Regions from separate parts of the Micromonospora sp. NPDC049903 genome, predicted to be linked through region 2. Evidence: predicted binding sites of a transcription regulator. Region 2 holds the regulator's gene; the other holds the start of a gene.

Region 1 (11,476 bases), on a different contig from region 2:
ACGGGCTCGGCCGACCCGTACGTCGTCGATGTCGAGGACGCGCAGCGGCTGACCTGGGGCGGCGAGTTCATCCACGGCGCGCCCTGGTCGGAGGGGGACCAGGGGTACGCCAACGTGTCGCACGGGTGCACCAACCTCTCGGCGGCCAACGCCGACTGGCTGATGGGCGTCACCCAGGTCGGTGACCTGGTCACCGTCAAGGGCACCGAGGTCGGACTCGGCGAGGGCAACGGCTGGACGGCCTGGAACGTCGGCTGGGACCAGTTCGCCAAGGGCAGCGCGCTGCCCGTACCCGCCGGACTGGCACCGGCGCCGACCACGTCTGCGGACCCGGGCGCGGTGGCCGGCGGCGGCTCGCCGGAGCCGCAGCCCTCGGCCAGCGGCGGCTGACACACCGACGTCGGGCACCGGGTCGTCACCGGCCCGGTGCTCCCGTCGTGGGCGGGCGGAGGGTGGTGCCCGGGATCGTCCCTAGGGTGGATACACCGGGCCTGCGGGTCATGCCCTGGGCTTACCCGGAACCCCCTTTGTGCAGGGTGTGAGTGTCGGTGGTGCGGGATAGGTTCAACTCATGCCAGAGCGCGAGGAGCGGTTCCACACCGAGACCACGGTCTTCGACGACGCGGTGTGCGTCCGCGTGGTCGGTGCCGTCGACATCGCCACCGTCGCGGCGTTCCGCGCGGCCCTCTGGGCGGCGCCGGCCCGGCCGGAGCTGCGGGTGGATCTCTCCGAGGTGCGGGTGCTCTCCGCCGCCGGTGTGCGCACGCTGATCGCGGCCCGACTCTGGGTCCGGGCGCAGGGTGGCCAACTGGTGCTGACGGACCCGCCGCCGGTGGTGGAGCGGGTGCTGCGCGCCACCGGACTGCGTCGGGTCATCCCGGTCGTCGGCTCGTGCTCCGAGCGGGTGCTGGCCGGCGTGTGACGCCGCTACGGCGGGTTCGCCCGCCGGGGCGTGCGGTGGTCGGCGTCCGACGCCGACCGCGCGTCCGGCGCCGGGTACGGGGGCCGGCGCCGGACGCGGCGCTCAGCGGACGCCGAGCAGGTCGACCACGAAGACCAGGGTCTCGTTGGGCTTGATGACGCCACCGGCGCCCTGGCTGCCGTAGCCCAGGTGCGGCGGGATGGTCAGCTTGCGCCGGCCACCGACCCGCATGCCGACCACGCCCTGGTCCCAGCCGGCGATGACCCGGCCACCGCCGAGCGGGAACTCGAAGGCGTCCCCCCGGTTCCAGGAGGCGTCGAACTCGGCGCCGGTGGAGTGCGAGACCCCGACGTAGTGGACGCGGGCGCGCTGGCCGGGCTGGGCCTCGGGGCCGTCGCCCACGGTGATGTCCTCGATCACGAGGTCGGCGGGCGGGGCACCCTCGATCGGACCGATCTCGGGCTTGCTCGCTGCCTGGTTCATGCGGATTCTCCTGTGACGTCGGTTCTGGTCAGCACAATCCTGCCGGATGCTACGCCAGCGGTGCCCGTCGCACGCGCCACGACCTCCCGAGAGGCCCGGCCGTGCACGACGGCGGGCGGCACCCGAAGGGGTGCCGCCCGCCGTGTGGGGAGGGAGGTGACAGGTCAGCGGAGCCAGGCGAAGCGCTTGACGATCGGCAGCCGGGCCCAGGTGCGGCCGAGGCCCCAGGTGTCACCGGCGTTGGTCACCGCGAGTAGCGCGAGCACCCCGACGTAGATCAGGTGGTCGTCCATGAAGGGGTTGTTCGCGGGCAGCAGGGCGGCGGTCCACATCAGCACCAGCAGCAGACCACCGGCGACGGCGGCGACGCGTACCCCGATGCCGAGGATCAGGGCGGTGCCGATCGCGGCCAGACCGATCATGAACAGCCAGTCGGCCCAGACCGCTCCGGCCATGCTCTGGTAGAAGCCCTCGAACGGACCGGTGACGCCGAAGCTGAGGAAGCCCTTGGTGGGGCTGCCGCCGTTGATCCAGGCGTTCTTGCCCTCGGTGGCGAACCCCAGGCCGAACAGCTTGTCCAGGAAGGCCCAGAGGAAGATCCAGCCCAACGCCAGGCGCAGCCCGGCGAGCAGGTAACGGGTGGCTCGCTTCCGGTCGGCCTGCTCCCGAACGGTCTCGGCCCCCGGGGTCTTGGCGGCGGTGTTCCGCTCCATCATCGCGGTCATGATGTCCACGTCCCTTCTCTGCTTCGCACCGCTGTCCCGGTGACACCTCCATTGGACGCCGGTGGGGTCGGAAGCGGTCAGGGCCGACCGGGCCCGGACCGGACGGGACCTTCGACCCCTTCCGGCCCGGGCCGTCGGACCGGGTACGGGACGGGCGCACGCCAGGGCGGTCGGCACGACGCCGGGGCGCTCACGCGCCGGGTGAATCGGGTGCCGTGAGGTTCGGGCACGTGGGTGTTCGGGCGCCGGTGGCGCTCAGCCGACGACGACCGGGTTCGCCAGTTGGTCGGCCAGCACCGACGGGGCCTCGGCCAGCGACGGGCCGTACCAGGTCAGGTGCCGTCCGGAGAGCAGGGCGCACGGTACGCCCGGAAACGCCTCCGGCCCGTCGTCGGCGGTGAAGCGGTACGGCTCGTCCGGCAGCACGACCAGGTCGGGTGCGGTGGCGCGCAGCTCGTCCAGCGTGGGTCGCGGATACCGTTCCGGCTGCCCGGCGTAGAGATTGGCCACGCCCAGCCGGCGGAGCACGTCACCGGCGAAGGTGTCGCTGCCGAGCACCACCCAGGGACGCCGCCAGACCGGCACCACCGCCCGGTGCCGCACCGCAGGCGCCGGCCGGTCGGCCCAGGCCCGTCGCGCCTCCGCCAGCCACTCGGGTTCGGTGGATGCGCCCAGGTCATGCAGCAGGTCGGCGAGTTCAGTCAGGGCGGTGTCCACCGTACGCGGATAGGTGACCCGGACCGGCACTCCGGCGGCGGCCAGCGCGTCGGCGTCCTCGCGCCGGTTCTCCTCCACGTTGAGCAGCACCAGGTCCGGTCGCAACGCGCGGACCCGGTCCAGGTCGGGGTACTTGCTGCCGCCCACCCGGGGTACGTCCAGATCGGCCGGAGCGGTGCACCAGTCGGTGGCCCCGACCAGCAGCCCGGGCAGGGTCACCGCCACCGCCTCGGTCAGCGAGGGCACCAGGGAGACCACCCGCATCCGCCCACCTCCTCGCCTCCGGCGCGGTCGGTCACCGTCGTGGTGGTCACCAGGGGCCCACCGGGGGAGCCGTCCGGCATGATCGTCATCCTAGACTCGGTCGGTCGGCGGCAGGATTGGGTGGATACGACGATGACCGGTGGCGACGCGTGGCTGTCGACGATTCCGGCCGGTGGGCGTACGCCCGTGCTGGCCCGTGCGGGGCAGCGGGTGCACGCCGGCCCGCGCCTGGGTGAGGTGATCCGACGTCGTCCGCCGGGGCTCACCGGCAACCAGTGGAACACCGCCGCCCGCGTGGTGCTCGACCACGTGGTCTGCGCCGACGACACCGGCCTGCCGCAGTTCGCGGTCGAGTTCCGGGAGCCGGCGCCGGACGCCCCCGCCCGTCGGGTGGACCGGATCGTCGAGGCGGTCACCGCCAGCGTCGGCCTGCCGCTGCTGCGGATCGGCTCGGCCACCCTGCGCGCCGTCGACCACGGTCCGGGCATCGTCGGGTACGTGCTCGACGCCCGCCAGTACGCCGACGGTGCCGCCGGGTCGGACGTAGCCGCCGTCGGGTTCCGCGACATCGTCGGCCGGCTGCCCGACGGGCGCACCGGCGCGGTCAACGACCTCGGCGCGCTCGCCCGGGCCGAGGCGGTCGAGGCGTACGTGGCACGGCGACTGGCGGATCCGATCCTGCGCGGGCTGCACGTGCGCTGGGCCGACGGTCCGGTCGAGGGGTGGAGCTGGGTCGAGGTGCGTCCCGGCGAGTTCCTGGTGGAACGGGTCCTCCTGCGGACGTACCGGTTCTTCTGCGGTGTCGATCCGGCACGACTGGCCGAGGACCTCGCCGCACTCGCTGTCGGTGAGCGTCTGCGCACCCTCGATACGGAAACTCCCGACGTGATGGGTCGTGCCGATCTGCTCGACGACATCCGGCGACTCGGGCAGCGCCGCGACGAACTCGTGGACGGTTTCGCCTACGACCATCTGCACCAGGTCTGACCTGCCCCGGAGCAGTACGTCCCGAGTCGCCGAAAAAAAGTCCACCTTCTTTTGAACTCCCGCCACGGCGGGGCCGTACCTCACCGGGAATGGACAGGATCTCCCCAACCCGCGCCGGGCGGCGCGGGAGACGGTGCGGAAAGGGCATCGTCGTCTGTCGACGTGCCACCGGTGCGTTCGAACGGCCTCCGTCGAGCGCGCCACCACGATTCCGTTCGGTCCGTCGAGTCACGCGTCAGGTACCGGATCGAGAAGGAGAGCAATTCGATGCGCAGGTCCACCCGGTCACGCAGACCATCAGGTAACACGCGGACCAAACGACTTCTGGCCGTTGGTGCCACGCTCGCCGTCTTCGGTGGCGTCGTCGCCGTTACCCAGATCTCGTCGGCCGGTGACCGACGGCCGAACAAGCAGCAGACCCGCCCGATCTCGGCCGAGTGTGTGGAGCCCAGCCCGGGTGCGACCGCGCCGACCGCCCGTGGCGCCACCACCACCCGTACGTTCCAGAACGGTCGATGGGTGACCAACCACTGGGGTGACGGGCAGCAGTCCGTGGAGGAGTGCCAGGAGACCCGCAGCGGCAACGGTGGCGCCACCACCGGCGCCTTCGCCGTGGCCTGTCCCGACGTGGTCAGCCGCCTGCCGCAGGTGCCCGACCGGGCCCGCGCCGAGGTGGACCGCAACCTGGCCCTGCTGCAGACCCAGATCACCGAGGCCGACCAGCGTCTGGCCGCCGAGGGCAACAAGGGCCAGGCGTTCATCCGCAACGCGATCCTCGACCCGCTGGCCAGCAAGCGGCGGGCCACGCTCGACCGCATCACGATCTCCATCGACCGCTTCGGCCCCCGGCCGCGCGGTCTCGCCGGCCTGGCCGCCTGCCAGGTGCAGCCGGTGAACAACAACAACGGTGGGAACAACGGCGGCAACAACCCCGGCAACGGTGGGAACAACGGCGGGGGCAACAACAACGGCGGCAACAACGGCGGGGGCAACAACAACGGCCTCGACGTGCTGGCCAACAACTGCAACAACAGCCAGCTCCAGCCGCACGACGGCTTCCAGAACGGCAACCGCTGCATCAGCACCGCCTTCGGCGAGGTCGGCTCGGCGGCGAACAACCCGTCGCTGCTGATCACCGAGTTCCCGCAGCAGATCAACCGCAACGAGGGCTTCTCGCTGCGGGTCAGCACCCGCAACCTGGTCCGGGACCGGTTCCTCCCGGCCGGTCAGGGTGGCTACTACCTGGAGAGCTCGCTGCTCAACGGTGAGGGCCTGACCCGAGGCCACTTCCACACCGCCTGCCGGATGCTGAACAACACCGACGAGGCGCCGGCGGCGGATCCGGTACCGGCCTTCTTCGTGGCCACCGAGGACGGCGGCGGCGGTCGCCAGCCGGACAGCGTGGTCATCCAGATCCCGGGTCTGCCGGACTCCGGCACCGCGCAGTGCGCGGTCTGGGCCGGTGACGGCTCGCACCGTATCCCGATGTCGGAGCGGGCGAACCAGACCCCCGCCTTCGACGCGGTGCGGATCCAGGTCAACTGACCTGAAACGACACGCGGGCCGTCCGGAACGAGGTTCCGGACGGCCCGCGACGTTGTGTGGCGACGCCGCTGTTCAGCGGTTCTTGTACGCCTCGACGACCTCGACCGGGATACGACCCCGCTCGGAAATCTTGTAGCCGTTGCTGACCGCCCATTCCCGGATCGCGCGGTTCTGCTCGCGGTTCATTCCGGGGGCCGCAGCGGTGACCCGACGCGGACCGCGACCGGTGTCGGCGCTGCCGCGTCCAAGCCGTCGGCCCGCATTGATAAACGGATCCAGCGCCTTGCGCAGGACTCCCGCGTTCTCATCGGAGACGTCGATGGTGTAGCTCACGCCATCCAGGCTGAACTCGACCGTCCGATCGGCCTTTCCGCCGTCGAGGTCGTCAGTCAGCACCGTGATTACTTTTCTCGCCATCGTCGATTACTCCCTGTGTCTGGCGGGGTGTGGTCAAAGTTTGACTCATCGCCCGGCAATTGCGCAACAAAAGCCCCTGCTTGCCGGCTCTCGCGTTTTGCGCCGCGCGTAAATCCCGATTACCCGGCGTTCCCGTGTTCGGCACGGATGTGTCGGCGCCACCTGAAGGTCGGGGTGGTTCGTGTGCTGGGTCACACCGTGGAACAACGGTGGCGCGCGTCGACTTGAGTCAGACACGCTCAACTCAATGCGATAGCAGGTGTTCGATGGCAACTCTTCCGGTACTCCCACTGACCGACGCGGTACTGCTGCCCGGCATGGTCATCCCGGTGACCCTCGACCCGACCACCCAGGCCGCCGTCGACGCGGCCCGCGCCACCGGCGACCGCAGGCTGCTAGCCGTGCCCCGCCTCGACGGCGAGTACGGCTCCGTCGGCGCGATCGCCACCATCGAGAAGGTCGGTCGGCTGCCCAGCGGCGAGCCCGCCGCAGTCGTCCGCGGCCTCGCCCGCGCCCGCATCGGCTCCGGGGTACCCGGGCCCGGCGCGGCGCTCTGGGTCGAGGCGACCGAGATCGACGAGCCCGCCCCGGCCGGCAAGGCACGGGAACTGGCCCGCGAGTACCGCGCCCTGGTGACCTCCGTGCTGCAACAGCGCGGCGCATGGCAGGTCATCGACGCGATGGAGCGGATGACCGACCTCTCCGAACTGGCCGACTCGGCCGGCTACGCGCCCTGGCTCACCCTGGCGCAGAAGACCGAACTGCTCGCCGCGCCGGACGTCACCGCCCGGCTGGAACTGCTCGTCGGCTGGGTCAAGGACCACCTCGCCGAGCAGGAGGTCACCGAACAGATCAACTCCGATGTCCGCGAGGGGTTGGAGAAGTCGCAGCGGGAGTTCCTGCTGCGCCAGCAACTCGCCGCGATCCGCAAGGAACTCGGCGAGGACGCCCCGGAGGGCTCCGCCGACTACCGGGCCCGCGTCGAGTCCGCCGACCTGCCCGAGAAGGTACGCGAGGCGGCACTGCGCGAGGTCGGCAAGCTGGAGCGGGCCAGTGACGCCTCCCCGGAGGCGGGCTGGATCCGTACCTGGCTCGACACGGTGCTGGAGATGCCGTGGAGCACGCGTACCGAGGACAACACCGACCTGGCGTCGGCGCGGGCCGTGCTCGACGCCGACCACGCCGGCCTGGCCGACGTCAAGGACCGCATCCTGGAGTACCTGGCGGTGCGCAACCGGCGGGCCGACCGCAACCTCGGTGTGGTCGGCGGTCGCGGCTCCGGTGCGGTGCTGGCCCTGGCGGGCCCGCCCGGCGTCGGCAAGACCAGCCTCGGCGAGTCCGTCGCCCGGGCGCTCGGCCGCAGGTTCGTCCGGGTCTCCCTCGGCGGCGTACGCGACGAGGCCGAGATCCGAGGCCACCGGCGCACCTACGTCGGCGCGCTGCCCGGCCGGATCGTGCGGGCGCTGCGCGAGGCCGGCTCGATGAACCCGGTGGTGCTGCTCGACGAGGTCGACAAGCTCTCCGTCGGGTACGCCGGTGACCCGGCCGCCGCCCTGCTGGAGGTGCTCGACCCGGCCCAGAACCACACCTTCCGGGACCACTACCTGGAGGTCGACCTCGACCTGTCCGACGTGCTGTTCCTCGCCACGGCCAACGTGGTGGAGGCCATCCCCGGCCCGCTGCTGGACCGGATGGAACTGGTCACGCTGGACGGCTACACCGAGGACGAGAAGGTGGCCATCGCCCGGGACCACCTGCTGCCCCGGCAGCGGGAGCGGGCCGGGCTGACCACCGACGAGGTCGACGTCGACGCCCCGGCACTGGCCCGGATCGCGGGGGAGTACACCCGGGAGGCCGGCGTACGGCAACTGGAGCGGGCCCTGGCGAAGGTCATGCGCAAGGTCGCGGTGGCCCTCACCGACGACCCGACCCCGGTCCGCGTCGGCGCCGACGACCTGACCCGCTACCTCGGCCGACCCAAGCACACGCCGGAGTCGGCGGAGCGGACGGCGGTGCCGGGCGTGGCCACCGGGCTGGCGGTCACCGGTGCCGGCGGCGACGTGCTGTTCATCGAGGCGACCAGCATGGACGGTGAGCCGGGACTGACCCTGACCGGTCAACTCGGCGACGTGATGAAGGAGTCGGCGCACATCGCGCTCTCCTACCTGCGCGCCAACGGCCGACGGCTCGGTCTGGACCCGAACGCCCTCGCCGGGCGGCGGATCCACCTGCACGTCCCGGCGGGCGCGGTACCCAAGGACGGCCCCAGCGCCGGCATCACCATGGTCACCGCGCTGGCGTCACTGGCCAGCGGCCGGCCGGTACGCCCCGAGTTCGGGATGACCGGCGAGGTGACGCTCTCCGGCCGGGTGCTGCCCATCGGCGGGGTGAAGCAGAAACTGCTCGCCGCGCACCGGGCCGGTCTGACCGAGGTGATCATCCCGGCCCGTAACGAGCCGGACCTCGACGACCTGCCCACCGAGGTCCGCGAGGCGCTGACCGTGCACACGCTCGCCGACGTCGCCGACGTACTCGCCCTGGCGCTGCGCCCGGCCGAGATCGACCCGGCGTCGCTGGGCGGTGAGGCGCTCACCGCCGCCTGAGCGACGAGCGCATGCACGGCGGCACGTAGGGCGACATGTAGGGCGGCATGTAAGGACGCACGTAAGGACGCATGTAAGGAGGGGGCCCTTGTTAACGCCTGCGGTAGAGCAGGGGTCCCCTACTAACACCAGGCACCGCCGACTGGCGTCATCCCGAGCGGGGTGGCGCCAGTCGCCGCATGTCAGGGCATGCCGGGGTGAGAAGGGCTCCCTGCTATACCGCAGGCGTTAACAAGGGGCCCCTCCTTACACCTCAGCCTTACACCTCAGCGGCGCTCGTCGCGGTCGCGGCGTACGGTGGCCTTGCGGCCCTTGATGGTGCTGCCGCGCAGCCCGGCGATCACCTCGTCGGCCACCCCGTTGGGCACCTCGACCAGGGAGAACCGGTCGGCGATCTCGATCGAGCCGATGTCCCGGCCCCGGATGCCGGTCTCCCCGGTGATCGCCCCGACCAGGTCCTGCGGGCGGACTCCGGCGCGCCGGCCCAGCCCGATGAAGACCTGGGTGGTGCCGCCGGTGCGGGGCCGTGCTGGCCGACGGTCACCCCGAGTGTCCTGGCCGGGCCGAGCGTCCCGGGTCGGACGGACCGCCACCTGCGGAATCTCCTCCTCGGCCTCGTCGGAGCCGGGCAGGGTCGCCTCGTGGGACAGCTTCACCGCGGCGAGCGCCACCTCCATCAGGTCGAACTCGTCGCTGAGCGTCTCCACGATGACCCGGAACGGCTCCAGGTCGTCCTCCAGCAGGCTCTCCCGCAGCGCGGCCTGGGTCAGTTCCAGCCGGCGGGTACGCAGGTCGGCGACGGTGGGGATCTTGTCGATCGTGATGCGCTGGCCGGTGACCCGCTCGATGGTCTTGAGCATCCGGTGTTCCCGGGGCTCGGCCAGGGTGATCGCCACGCCCTCCCGGCCGGCGCGACCGACCCGGCCGATGCGGTGCACGTACGACTCGGGTGCCGACGGCACGTCGTAGTTGACCACGTGGCTGAGCTGTTCGACGTCGAGTCCCCGGGCGGCGACGTCGGTGGCCACCAACAGGTCGGCGGTGCCGGAACGCAGCCGGCCCATCACCCGGTCCCGCTGTTCCTGGCTCATCCCGCCGTGCAGGGCCTCGGCACGGTAGCCGCGCCCGTTCATCGTCTCGGTGAGCCGGTCGACCTCCTCGCGGCTGCGGCAGAAGACGATCGCCGCAGTCGGCGACTCGACGTCCAGCACCCGGCCCAGCGCCGCCGGCTTGTGCGCCCGCGCCACCAGGTACGCGCTCTGGCGTACCCGGGGCGCCGCACCGGCCACCGGCTGCTCGCGGGCGATGAGGATGCGGACCGGGTCGGTGAGGTGTGCCTGGGCCATGCCCTCGATGCGCGACGGCATGGTCGCCGAGAAGAGGACCGTCTGGCGCTGTGCGGGCGCGTGCTCCAGGATCGCCTCGATGTCCTCGGCGAACCCCATGTCCAGCATCTCGTCGGCCTCGTCGAGGACGACCGTGATCAGGTTGCCGAGCCGTAGCGTGCCCCGGGCTATGTGGTCCAGCGCCCGGCCGGGGGTGGCCACCACCACGTCCACACCGAGGTCCAACGCCCGCAGCTGGCGGCCGATCGGCTGCCCGCCGTAGATCGGCAGCACCCGGGCCCCGAGGTCCTTGCCGTACCGGTGGAACGCCTCGGACACCTGCACGGCGAGTTCCCGGGTGGGCACCAGCACCAACGCCAGGGGATCGCCGCCGGGCCGGTCGTCCGGCATCCGTTGCAGCAGGGGCAGCGCGAACGCGGCCGTCTTGCCCGTACCCGTGGCCGCCTGCCCGAGCAGGTCACGGCCGGTCAGCAGGGTCGGGATCGCCTCCCGCTGGATCGGCGTCGGCTCCTCGTAGCCGAGCGCGGAGAGCGCGGCGAGCAGTTCGGGCCGCAGGCCGAGGTCCGTGAAGGCGGGCGGATCCATGGTCGCGTCGGGCGGTACGGGCGTGGAACTCATGGGTCAAGCCTTTCATCACGCCCACCCGGCCGCTGCGGCGACCACCGGCAACACGCGGTCGGGGCCCGCCGCCGGGTGGCGACGGGCCCCGCCGCAGGCCGCCGACTAGGCGGTGACCAGCGCCAGGATGATGGTGATCCCGAGGACCGCGTCGATCACCCCGCACCACTGGGCGTAGGCGCGGGGTACCACCTGGCCGCTCCGGTGATGGATCACGTCCCAGCCCGCGTGGGCCAGCCAGCCGATCGCGACCAGCCACTGCCCGGCCGTGCCGCCGACGATCACGGCGAGCAGCGCCAGGCCCGACCAGCCGGCCAGGCCGACGAGCTGAAGCCGGAGAGCGCCCGGTACGCCCCACTGCCGCCGGACCGTACCGATGATCAGGTAACCGGCCGGCAGGGCCAGCAGCGTGTACGCGGCCAGCGGCGCGGGTGAGCTCCAGGTGTCGGCGGTCATGAGCAGCGCCAGCCCGGCCGGCCAGCGCTGCGCCACCGCCCGTGCCCACGGGTGTCGCGGCGCGGCGCGGTTCGGGCGGTGCACGGCGTACTCGGCCCGGCGCCGCAGCACCGCCGCCACCATCGCCGGCACCATCAGCACGTGCGCGCCCATCAGCAGGGCGTCGCCGTCGAGCCACCCGGCCTGGTACGGCACCAGCAGCACCAGCACGGGCACGTACATGGCCAGGACCATCTCGCCGACGGCCGGACCGGAGTGCCCTCGGAACCACATCCAGACCGCCATGCCGATGCTCATGTCGGTGGCCATCAGCAGCGCCGCGACGCCGGGGGTGGCCGGGGCCAGCCCGAGCAGTCCGCCCAGGGCGGCGCGGGCCGGACCGAGCACGAGCAT
Region 2 (11,476 bases):
CGAGCAGCGCCTTCGCGAGCTGGTCGCCGATCGCCGACTGGACCAGTCGACGCAGCGGCCGGGCACCGTAGATCGGGTCGTACCCGTGCTCGGCGAGCCAGCCCCGCGCCGCGTCGGTGACGTCCAGCGAGAGCCGGCGGTCGGCCAGTCGCTTGCGCAGGCGGGCCAACTGGATGTCCACGATGGAGCGCAGGTCGTCGCCCTGGAGTGCGGCGAAGACCACGATGTCGTCGAGCCGGTTGAGGAACTCCGGCTTGAAGTGCGACCGGACCACCGCGAGGACGCCCTCCCGGCGCTGCTCCTCGGCGAGCGTCAGGTCGCTGATCACCGCCGACCCGAGGTTCGAGGTGAGGATCAGGATCGCGTTGCGGAAGTCGATGGTACGACCCTGGCCGTCGGTGAGCCGGCCGTCGTCGAGTACCTGGAGCAGGATGTCGAAGACGTCCGGGTGGGCCTTCTCCACCTCGTCGAGCAGGATCACCGAGTACGGCCGGCGACGCACCGCCTCGGTGAGCTGGCCGCCCTCCTCGTAGCCGACGTAGCCGGGCGGAGCGCCGACCAGACGGGCCACCGAGTGCTTCTCGCCGTACTCGCTCATGTCGATGCGGACCATCGCCCGCTCGTCGTCGAAGAGGAACTCGGCGAGCGCCTTGGCCAGCTCGGTCTTGCCCACACCCGTCGGGCCGAGGAAGAGGAAGCTGCCGGTGGGGCGGTCCGGGTCGGCGACACCGGCACGGGCCCGGCGTACCGCGTCGGAGACCGCGCCGACCGCCTCGGGCTGGCCGACGACACGCTCGCGCAGCGACTCCTCCATCCGGAGCAGCTTGGCGGTCTCCCCCTCCAGCAGTCGACCGGCGGGGATGCCGGTCCAGGAGGCGACGACCGCGGCGATGTCGTCCGCGCCGACCTCCTCCTTGAGCATCGCGCCTGCGGACTGCAACCGGGCCAGTTCCTCCTCGGCCTTCGTCAGCTCGGCCTGGAGGGAAGGGATGCGCCCGTAACGCAGCTCGGCGGCGCGTTCCAGCTCGCCGTCACGCTCGGCCCGCTCGGCCTCGCCACCCAACCGCTCCAACTCCTCCTTGGCGGTGGAGAGCTTGGTGATGTGGCTCTTCTCCAGGTGCCAGCGCTCGGAGAGCACGGTGAGCTGCTCACGCTTGTCGGCCAGCTCCTTGCGCAGCCGTTCCAGGCGCTCGGCGGATGCGGCGTCCGGCTCCTTGGCCAGCGCCATCTCCTCGATCTCCAGCCGGCGGACCGCCCGCTCGATCTCGTCCACCTCGACCGGCCGCGAGTCGATCTCCATTCGGAGCCGGGACGCGGACTCGTCGACCAGGTCGATCGCCTTGTCCGGCAGGAAGCGGTCGGTGATGTACCGGTCGGAGAGCGCGGCGGCGGCGACCAGGGCGGCGTCGGTGATGCGTACGCCGTGGTGGACCTCGTAGCGCTCCTTGAGCCCGCGCAGGATGCCGATGGTGTCCTCGACGGTGGGCTCACCGACCAGCACCGGCTGGAAGCGCCGCTCCAGGGCCGGGTCCTTCTCGATGTGCTCGCGGTACTCGTCCAGCGTGGTCGCGCCGACCATGCGCAGCTCGCCCCGGGCCAGCATCGGCTTGAGCATGTTGCCGGCGTCCATCGAGCCCTCGCCCTTGCCCGCGCCGACCACCGTGTGCAGCTCGTCGAGGAACGTGATGACCTGCCCGTCGGAGTTCTTGATCTCCTCCAGGACGGACTTGAGGCGCTCCTCGAACTGGCCCCGGTACTGCGCACCGGCGACCATCGCGCCGAGGTCGAGCGAGACGAGCTTCTTGTCCCGCAGCGACTCGGGTACGTCACCGGCGACGATCCGCTGGGCCAGGCCCTCGACGATGGCGGTCTTGCCGACACCGGGTTCGCCGATCAGCACCGGGTTGTTCTTGGTACGCCGGGACAGCACCTGGATCACCCGGCGGATCTCGGAGTCCCGTCCGATCACCGGGTCGATCTTGCCGTCCCGCGCGCTCGCGGTCAGGTCGACGCCGTACTTGGCCAGCGCCTGGTAGGTCTGCTCCGGGTCGGCCGTGGTGACCCGACGGTCCCCGCCGCGCACGGTCGGGAACGCGGCGACCAGGGTCTCCTCGGTGGCACCGGCGGACTTGAGCGCACCGGAGACGGCGCCGCCGACCCGGGCCAGCCCGGCCAGCAGGTGCTCGGTGGAGGTGTACTCGTCGCCGAGCGGCCGGGCGATCTGCTCGGCAGCCCCGATGGCGTTGACGAACTCGCGGGCCAGGGTGGGCTCCGCGATGCTGGAGCCGCGCGCGGCGGGCAGCGCGTCGACCGCCCGCTGGGCGGCCCGGCGCAGCTCGGCGGGGTCGGCCCCGACGGCGCGCAGCAGGCCGGCAGCGGTCGAGCCCTCGGTGTCCAGCAGCGACAGCAGCAGGTGCCACGGCTCCACGGTGGCGTGGCCGCGCTGGTTGGCCAGGGCGACGGCACCGGTGATGGTCTCGCGGCTCTTGGTGGTGAGGCGTTCGGTGTTCATGGGCTCCCCTGGATCGGTGTGTCCACTGGTACCGACAGAACCAGAGTTGAGCCCATTCCGCTCAACCCTGGAGGTGTGACATCCACCACTCCTCCGGGCGGTGGACATCGGGCGCTGCTCACGTCCGGAACCTCCGCCGCTGGTCAACGTGGGCCGGGAGCCCTGTCGAGCTGAAGTCTGTGCCGTCAACGTGGCAGTCGGGTCGCACAGGGGCTCCGATGGTCCGTGTGCAGGACGCAGCGCCGCCCACCATCGAGCGGACGGTCGCAGAAGACCCAGTGCCGGACGTGCTGCTCGTCCTCGGCGGAGACGGTGATGCCGCCCAGTTCGATCGGCGCGACGAATCGCAGTGCGCGCCCGGCCACCCGGGCGAGGATTCTGGCACGGTTCAGGTCGGCGGCGGCGACCGGCAAGTGGATCACGAACCGCCCGGTCACGACAGGTGCTTCGCACGAGCCAACTGCGACTGCCAGTCGCGTAGCGCCAGCCGAAACCGATCGGCCTCACCCCGACTGTCGGCCAGCGCCGCGTACAGCGCATCCAGGTCGTTCGCGACCCGGTCGAGGAACGCGGCGACCTCGGCCGGGTCCGCACCGCGCCGGCGCATCGTGAAGGTGCGGGTCCGCACCTGCCCCGACCGCAACGGAAGGTACGCGTCCGAGCGGTAGGTCCCACCCCTTGGACGACTCGTCGACGCTCCGACGCCGACCCGATGCGTCGGCTGACGCCCCGCCCCGACGCAGGAACGGTCGCAGCAACGTCCTCAGCACGTGACCTCGCCTCTCCACGGTGCCCGAGATTTGGATGGGCGGCCCGGCCCGGCACCGTCGATCGACCGGACCGCCCCGCCCTACCACCGCAGCCCAATTCGGCAGTACGACAGCAGGGCCCGCGAGCAGGCCGCCTGCGTGATCGAATGGGCATGCCATCCGGGGAGTGTGTATGCCCAAGCAGCAGTACCAGGTGCTCGCAGACGAACTGCGTAGCAAGATCGAATCAGGCGAGTGGTCGCCCGGCACGAAGCTGCCGAGCAGAGCCCAGCTCTGCAAGGAGTACGGCGTCTCGGACACCGTGGTCGGCAAGGCCATGATGATCCTGCGCGCGACTGGTCTCACCGAGACGCTGGAGGGTGTCGGCGTCTTCGTGGCCGACAAACAGTAGGTCCTGGGACGGGATGCCCTTGGAGGGATCGGCGCCTACCAGGAGTTGTTGCCATGCACCGAGTTTCCGACCGCCAGCGCATCGCGCAGGACATCCGAGACAAGATCCGCTCTGGGGACTACCCGCCCGGAGCCAAGTTGCCGTCCCTGCGTGAGATGACCGCGCACTACGGCGTCTCGGCAGAACCAGTGCGGTCCGCCCTCCTGATTCTGCAGGCCGAGGGCCTGATCGAAGGCCACCAGGGCAAGGGCACCTACGTCCGAAAGCCATCCGAGTAGGACCCGAGCGGTTCCTCGACGCGGGTCACTCCGTCTCGATGATCACTGCTTTCCAAGTGCGGTCGCCGGCATGGCCGGTGCCGAGCAGGACGGACTGTGGCCCAGTGGCGACGAGAGTGTTGTCGGGGAGCATCCGCAGGTGATGTTCGTCGGTCAGCGGCCAGGGCAGATCGACGTACCCGCTGCCGATCAGCGCACCGGCGCCCCGTGGACCGACGACCGCAGCCACTCCGAAACCCAACGGGACGACCTGCCCCGTCTCCGGGTGCCCTTCGTCAGGCATCCTCTCCCAGGCGGGACCATGCCGCCACACCGCCGGAAACCCGGTGCGATCGGGACGTTCACCGACCAGCCACAGCTCACTCTGTGCGCGCACCACTCGGAGCACACCCACCGCACCGTCGAACTCCACCGGGGTCGGCCGCCAACTCCGTCCCTCGTCAACGGAGATCGCGACGTACGGCCGGCCGTCATCGTCGGCTCCGGCTGCCACCAACGGCCCTGAGCTTTCCTTACTGCTGAACTGCCAGTCAGTTTCCACCACCGATTGCACCACGGGCAGCTTCGGCTGGACAGGCAGCGGGCGGAGTGTGCGTCCCGTCCAGCGGCCCACCTTTCCCGAACTCTCGATGAGCTGGAAGCGTCCCTGGGCCGCCTGCCATGCCCGGGGCGGTGCCTCGCCCGGAGTGCGCCGGAAGGTGTCCCCGCGATCGGTGGACGTCCACCATCCCACCTGCGGGGCGTACAGGGCCAGGATGCCTTCGGCGGTGTAGAGCTGCTGGACGTCGCCGTCCCGCTGCGGGGTGGTATCCGGCTGTGGGTGGCGCAGTTGCTGCCAGGAGCGGCCGCCGTCCCGGGTCGACCAGAGCAGGGCCGGGCAGTCCGAAGCGGGCGTCTGGTCGTCGCAGGCGGCGAAGAGGGCATATCCGTTCTCGGCGTCGACGAACTCGACGAACGGCGGCGCGTACCGCTGCGGCACGGCCAGGCGGGTGGTGCGGGTCTCCGCGACCGGCGTGGTGGTCGGCGCGGGGGTGGCCGTGACCTGCGGTGGTTCGGGGGCCGGGGCGCTGCGCCGGATGTCCCCGATCGAGCATCCCGCGAGCAGCGTGAACAGCGGGAGAACTGCCAGGCAACGAGTTCGTCGGGCGGTCATGCGGCCTCCGTCGCGAGAGTAGCCTGAGCCCGTGCGAGCACGCGTCGAGCAGACCGCTCAACCGAGCACCAGCGTACGCCACGACATGATGACGGAATTCGGCCACCCGCTGGGGGCACTCTCCCACCGGGACGTCCTCGGCGCGTCCCGGTCGTCCGCCGTGCGCTCACCGGTCGGCTGAGCCCCGGATGCACGACTTCACCAACCTGCTCATCCAGGTCGGCGCGCTGCTGTTCCTGCTCGGGTTGCTCGGTCGGCTCGGCCGGCGGATCGGGCTCTCGCCGATCCCGCTCTACCTGTTGGCCGGTCTGGTCCTCGGCCACGGCGGCGTGCTGGAGCTGCACGCCAGCGAGGACTTCTTCGCGATCGGCGCGGAGATCGGCGTGATCCTGCTGCTGCTGATGCTCGGCCTGGAGTACTCGGCCGACGAGCTGGTCGGCAACCTACGTTCGGCCGCACCGGCAGGGGTGCTCGACGCGGTGCTCAACGCGCTGCCGGGTGCGGCGTTCGCGCTGCTGCTCGGCTGGGGCTGGGTGGCCGCGGTGGTGCTCGGCGGGATCACCTGGATCTCGTCCTCCGGGGTGATCGCCAAGATCCTGTCGGACCTGGGTCGGCTCGGTAACCGGGAGACGCCGGTGGTCCTGTCGGTGCTGGTGGTCGAGGACCTCGCGATGGCGTTCTACCTGCCTCTGGTGACCGCGCTGCTGGCCGGGGTCGGGCTGGTCAAGGGTGGGGTCGCGCTCGGCGTCGCGGTGCTGACGGTGGTCGTCGTGCTGGTGGTGGCGCTCCGGTACGGGAATCTCGTCTCCCGGGCCATGTCCGCCGACCACCCCGAGTCGCTGCTGCTGGGCGTGCTCGGGCTGACCCTGCTGGTCGCCGGGGTCGCCGCGAAGCTCCAGGTGTCGGCGGCGGTCGGCGCCTTCCTGGTCGGCATCGCGCTCTCCGGGCCGGTGGCCCATCACGCCACCGAGTTGCTGACGCCGTTGCGCGACCTGTTCGCCGCCGTCTTCTTCGTCTTCTTCGGGCTCGCCACCGACCCCCGGCACATTCCGCCGGTGCTGCTGCCCGCAGTCCTGCTCGCCCTGGTCACCATCGCTACCAAGACGCTGACCGGCTACCTGGCCGCGAGGCGGGTCGGCATCACCGAACCGGGACGCTGGCGGGCCGGGTTGACCCTGGTGCCCCGAGGGGAGTTCTCCATCGTCATCGCCGGCCTCGCGGTGAGCGCCGGCACCGTTTCGCCGAAACTGGCCGCTTTGGCCGCCACGTACGTATTGATCACGGTGGTGACCGGTCCGGTGCTGGCCCGACTGCCCGATGCCGCCTGGTTCAAGCGCTGGTCGCGGCGGCGGGCGGCGACGCAGCAAGCCGGGGCGGCAACGCCGGATCGACCATGACCGGTAACGACGCCTTGACTGAAAGTGATCGCAGGCCGTGCGGGCCACCCCGGCCAGGCAACCGATGCCGAATTGCTTTCCGTAGGGGCTACCCGTACTCACGGGTACCGCGTTACCGTTTCGCCCCAGCAGCCGGGGTTCGCGGGGGGCGGACGCCTCGGCGCCGACGCGAACGGAAGGTTGGCCGGTGAGCGTGCAGGAATCAACGTTCCACGGCTTCGCCAACCCCGTCGACCCGAGTCCGGCGGAGTTGCGATCGTGGGCGTACCAGCCCGACTCGGTGCCGTTGACGTCCATGCCACCCGACTGGGACCTGCTGGTCTCCGGCGACCGGCTGGTGATGACGCTGTTCGACCTGGCGATGGACGCGCACTGCCCGGCCCGCCGGTTCGCGCTGCACTGCCTCTACATCTATGCCGCCGACGGGATCCGGACGAACTTCCGGGCACACCCGAAGCGACGCTTCCGCAAGCTGGTCGACCAGGCCGAGCGCAACGGCGACGAGATGATGCGCACCTGGGCGCACAACAGCCGGGTGCTGCTGTCCCGGCCGGAACTGTTCGTGTATCGCGAGTGGTGCGAAGGTGGGTTGGTGCGCGAGGGTCGGCGGCTTTAGGTGGTTGCTGTGGGGGGGTGTGGCCCTACCGTGCCCGGCTCCGGGCGGTCAGGCTTGATCCCTGCGCCGGGCACGGTAGGGCCACACCCGGCGGACGTGCCGTCGCCTGCCGGCCTCGGGAGGGTTGACGTCTGTCGGGGGGCCGGGCGGGGGTGCCGCTTGCGGTAGGCGAAGTGCCGTTACGTGCGGTGGGACGGGGACGGGCCGGGAACCCCCGTGGCTCCCGGCCCGTACGTCTGTGGGTTTCAGCGGGGTGGGCCGCCGTGTTCTCGGCGGTGCTGGTCGGTCCGTACCCGGCCGGCGCCGTGACCGGCACGGCTCTGGCTTGGGCCGACGGACCGGTCGCCCGACGGGGCAGGGCCGGTGGACCGGCCGCCCTGGCCGCTGAAACGACCACTGCGGACCTGGTCGGCGAACCGCCCCTTGGTGATCCGGTCGAATCGCCGTTGGACGTTCTCGGACAACCTGTCGAGCCGATGTTCCGCCTGCTCGGCCACCTTCTTCGCCGCGTCCGTCATGGCTCCCCCCGCCAGCGCCGAAGTCTGGATTGAGTTGTTTGGACCTGATTTCAGGGTAACGGAGACGGGCTGGGGACGGGGTGGATTCGGCCGGGCCGTGCACACGATCCCGCCCCGAGCGCGGACACGAGACGGCCCCGGCGCGGTTGTCACCGCACCGGGGCCGGATATCGATCGTCAGCGGCCGGGGCTGCGTCGGGGACGCCAGACCACCAGGGCCGTGGAGGTCTGGTTGGTCGGCACCAGGTCACGCCCGGGAAAGCGGGCCAGCGACTCCAGCTCGGCGATCCGGCGGTACGCGGCCTCCAGCTCGGCCTCCAGGTGGGCGACCCGCTGCTGGGCCTGCTCGAACAGCCGCTCCAGGCCGATGATCCGCTTGATCCCGGCCAGGTTGACGCCGTCGTCCTGGCTGAGCCGCTGCACCTCGCGCAGCAGGACCACGTCCCGCACGCTGTAGCGACGACCGCCGCCGGCCGCCCGGCCGGCCTGCACCAGGCCCAGCCGGTCGTACTGTCGCAACGTCTGCGGGTGCATCCCCGCCATCCGCGCCGCGACCGAGATCATCAGCACCTTGGCCTCGTAGGTGGGGTCATCCGAACCGACGAACCCGTCCATCCCGTTCACCTCCGCACCGCTTCACCGATCATCCGCTCCGACGCACCCGCGCGTCGAGATGTTCCCGCGCCGCCGGCGGGGTCTGCTCGGCGAACGTCTCCAGGGCCGCGCGTGCCTCGTCGGAGACCCGGGCCGGCACCACCACGTCGAGCGTGACGAGCAGGTCCCCGGTCTGGCCGTCCCGACGGCTGACCCCCTTGCCCCGGGCCCGCAGGATCCGCCCGCTCGGCGTACCCGCCGGCACCCGCAGGGTCACCGCGCCGTCGAGCGTCGGCACCCGCAGGTCGGTGCCGAGCACCGCCTCGGTGAAGGTGATCGGCACGGTCAGCGTCAGGTCGTCACCGGAGCGCCCGAACAGCTCGTCCGGCCGCACCTTGACGTGCACGAACAGGTCTCCCGCCGGGCCGCCGCGCTCGCCCGGCTCGCCCCGGCCCGCCAGCCGGATCCGCTGTCCGTCGGCCACTCCGGCCGGGAAACGGACGTTGAGCGTACGGGCCTTGGTGACGCCGCCCGTGCCCTGGCACTCCGGGCACTTCTCGTCGACCACGGTCCCGGCGCCCTGACAGTTGCGGCAGGGCTCGGCGAGGCTGAACGCACCCTGGTTGCGGTGGTTCACCCCGGCACCGTGGCAGACCTGGCAGGTCCTCGGCACCGTGCCCGGCTTCGCACCGTTGCCGTGGCAGGTGTCGCAGACCCCCGGTGCCCGCAACGTCAGCGGCAGGGTCACCCCCCGGACCGCGTCGTCGAAGTCGAGCGCCACCTCGGTCTCGATGTCGCGTCCCCGGGCCGGGCCGGTAGCGCCTGCACCACCCGCGCCGCCCGAGAAGATCGAGCTGAACAGGTCCGAGATGCCGCCACCGGCGAACCGGCCACCGCCGGCCGACTGCGCGTTGCCGAACAGGTCGGAGACGTCGAACGGCATGCCGCCGGGCTGGCCACCCGGGCGTGCACCGCGCCGGAACGCGCCCGAGCCGAACAGCGAGCGCATCTCGTCGTACTCGCGGCGTTTGGCGTCGTCACCGAGCACCGCGTACGCCTCGGAGACCGACTTGAAGCGCTCCTCGGCCTTGGGGTCACCGGGGTTGTGGTCCGGGTGCGACTCGCGGGCGAGCTTGCGGTACACCTTCTTGATCTCGTCAGCGGAGGCGGTCTTCGCCACGCCCAGGACCGCGTAGTAGTCCTTCTCGATCCAGTCCTTGGAACTCAACCGTCCACCTCCTCCCCACCTCCGGCTCCGGGCCGTCCCGCCCGCCGGAGTTCGTCGGGTGGAACGGCCCGGTCACCGTCGTGCACTATTCCGGGTCGGCGACCGCGACCATCGCGGGCCGCAACAGCCGCTCACCGATCTGGTAGCCCCGACGCATCACCTGCACGCAGGTGGGCTCGGTGACGTCGGCCGAGGTCTGGTGCGCCACGGCCTCGTGCAGCGTCGGGTCGAACGGGTCGCCCTGCTCCCCGAACGGGGTCAGCCCGAACTTGCCCAGCGCGGTGGTGAGTTGCTCGGCCACCGAACCGAACGGACCGACCAGGTCGCCGTGTTCCCGGGCCCGGTCCAGGTCGTCCAGGATCGGCAGCAGCGCGGCCAGCACCGAGCCGGTCGCCTGCTCGGTGACCAGACCACGGTCCCGCTCGACCCGCTTGCGGTAGTTGGCGTACTCGGCGGTCACCCGTTGCAGGTCCCGAGTGCGCTCCTCCAGGTCGGCGCGGAGCGCCTCCACCTCGGCACCGAGCCCGCGACCGGCTGCCTCGGACGGCTGCCCGACCGGCTTGGCCGGGGAGTCCACCACGGGCGGGCCCTCGGTGGTCGGCTCGCTCAGCGCCTCGGCCTCGACCTCGATCGCGTCGACCACCACCTCGGCGTCCTCGACCAGTCCCTCGGCCGAAACGTCGGAGCCGGCGTCAGCCGCCGTCCCCTCCGACTCGCGGGTCTGGTTGATCTTGCGGTTGTTGCGGATGACGACGCGCGGCGTCTCGCCGGCGGTCGGCTCGGACGCCGAGCCACCCGGCGCCGACCCGGTGTCGCCCGGGTCAGCGGCTCGTGGCTTCTCCGTCATACGACTACCTCATCCCTTTGCCCGTGCAGATCGCCTCGACCAGGACCGTCACTTCTTGTCCTCGTCCACGATCTCCGCGTCGACCACATCGTCCTGGCCGGGCCGTGCACCGCCGGCCGGACCGCCGGTGGCACCGGCCGCACCGGCACCGGCAGCACCGGCCGCGCCGGCCGCGCCGGCCGCGCCGCCCGCCTCGCCGCCCGGAGCCTGCTCGGCCTGCTGCGCGTAGAGCAGCGAGCCCGCCTCCTGCGAGACCTGCGCCAACCGCTCGTGTGCCGACTTGATCTTATCGATGTCGCTGCCACCGAGTGCGCCGCGCAGCTCACCGAGCGCCTCGTTCAGCTTGTCGCGGTTCTCGGCGGGCAGCTTGTCGCCGTTCTCGGCGAGGAACTTCTCGGTCTGCCACTGGAGGGCCTCGGCGACGTTGCGGCTCTCGGCCTCGTCGCGACGACGCTTGTCCTCCTCGGCGTGCTCCTCGGCGTCCCGGCGCATCCGCTCGATGTCATCCTTCGGCAGCGAGGAGCCGCCGGTGATGGTCATCTTCTGCTCCTTGCCGGTGCCCAGGTCCTTCGCGTGCACGTTGACGATGCCGTTGGCGTCGATGTCGAAGGTGACCTCGATCTGCGGCACGCCACGCGGGGCCGGCGGGAGACCGGTCAGCTCGAAGGTGCCGAGCTTCTTGTTGTACGCGGCGATCTCGCGCTCACCCTGGAAGACCTGGATCAGCACCGACGGCTGGTTGTCGTCGGCGGTGGTGAACACCTCGGACCGCTTGGTCGGGATGGTGGTGTTGCGCTCGATCAGCTTGGTGAAGATGCCGCCCTTGGTCTCGATGCCCAGGCTCAGCGGGGTCACGTCGAGCAGCAGGACGTCCTTGACCTCGCCCTTGAGCACACCGGCCTGGAGGGCGGCGCCGACGGCGACGACCTCGTCCGGGTTGACGCCCTTGTTCGGGTCGCGGCCGGTGAGCTGCTTCACCAGCTCGGTCACGGCCGGCATCCGGGTCGAGCCACCGACCAGGATCACGTGCTCGACGTCCGAGACCTTGATCCCGGCGTCCTTGACCGCCTGCTCGAACGGGCCCTTGCAGCGGTCCAGCAGGTCCTGCGTCATCCGCTGGAACTCGGCGCGGCTGAGCGTCACGTCCAGGTGCAGCGGGCCGGCGGAGCCAG

The links. The regulator HspR, encoded in region 2, represses chaperone genes until heat shock. The targets are predictions, from matches to a motif close to TTGAGTNNNNNNNACTCAA.
Region 1: the regulator HspR is predicted to act here: its motif matches at 6,285-6,303, upstream of lon (endopeptidase La).

What each region holds. Positions count from the first base shown of each region.
Region 1 is NZ_JBITKL010000010.1:79,001-90,476, forward strand. Features, by position in the region: gene ACIBO1_RS17580 (Ig-like domain-containing protein) at 1-390, shown strand, start outside; gene ACIBO1_RS17585 (STAS domain-containing protein) at 572-922, shown strand; gene ACIBO1_RS17590 (FKBP-type peptidyl-prolyl cis-trans isomerase) at 1,025-1,405, opposite strand; gene ACIBO1_RS17595 (hypothetical protein) at 1,570-2,130, opposite strand; gene ACIBO1_RS17600 (helical backbone metal receptor) at 2,386-3,111, opposite strand; gene ACIBO1_RS17605 (hypothetical protein) at 3,190-4,098, shown strand; gene ACIBO1_RS17610 (hypothetical protein) at 4,366-5,643, shown strand; gene ACIBO1_RS17615 (Lsr2 family protein) at 5,716-6,060, opposite strand; gene lon (endopeptidase La) at 6,327-8,663, shown strand; gene ACIBO1_RS17625 (DEAD/DEAH box helicase) at 8,930-10,627, opposite strand; gene ACIBO1_RS17630 (hypothetical protein) at 10,733-11,476, opposite strand, start outside.
Region 2 is NZ_JBITKL010000004.1:331,696-343,171, reverse strand. Features, by position in the region: gene clpB (ATP-dependent chaperone ClpB) at 1-2,512, opposite strand, end outside; gene ACIBO1_RS11220 (hypothetical protein) at 2,698-2,949, opposite strand; gene ACIBO1_RS11215 (DivIVA domain-containing protein) at 2,946-3,155, opposite strand; gene ACIBO1_RS11210 (winged helix-turn-helix domain-containing protein) at 3,455-3,673, shown strand; gene ACIBO1_RS11205 (winged helix-turn-helix domain-containing protein) at 3,727-3,951, shown strand; gene ACIBO1_RS11200 (hypothetical protein) at 3,977-5,104, opposite strand; gene ACIBO1_RS11195 (hypothetical protein) at 5,136-5,285, shown strand; gene ACIBO1_RS11190 (cation:proton antiporter) at 5,293-6,501, shown strand; gene ACIBO1_RS11185 (hypothetical protein) at 6,689-7,117, shown strand; gene ACIBO1_RS11180 (hypothetical protein) at 7,363-7,635, opposite strand; gene ACIBO1_RS11175 (heat shock protein transcriptional repressor HspR) at 7,813-8,250, opposite strand; gene dnaJ (molecular chaperone DnaJ) at 8,279-9,457, opposite strand; gene grpE (nucleotide exchange factor GrpE) at 9,543-10,304, opposite strand; gene dnaK (molecular chaperone DnaK) at 10,353-11,476, opposite strand, start outside.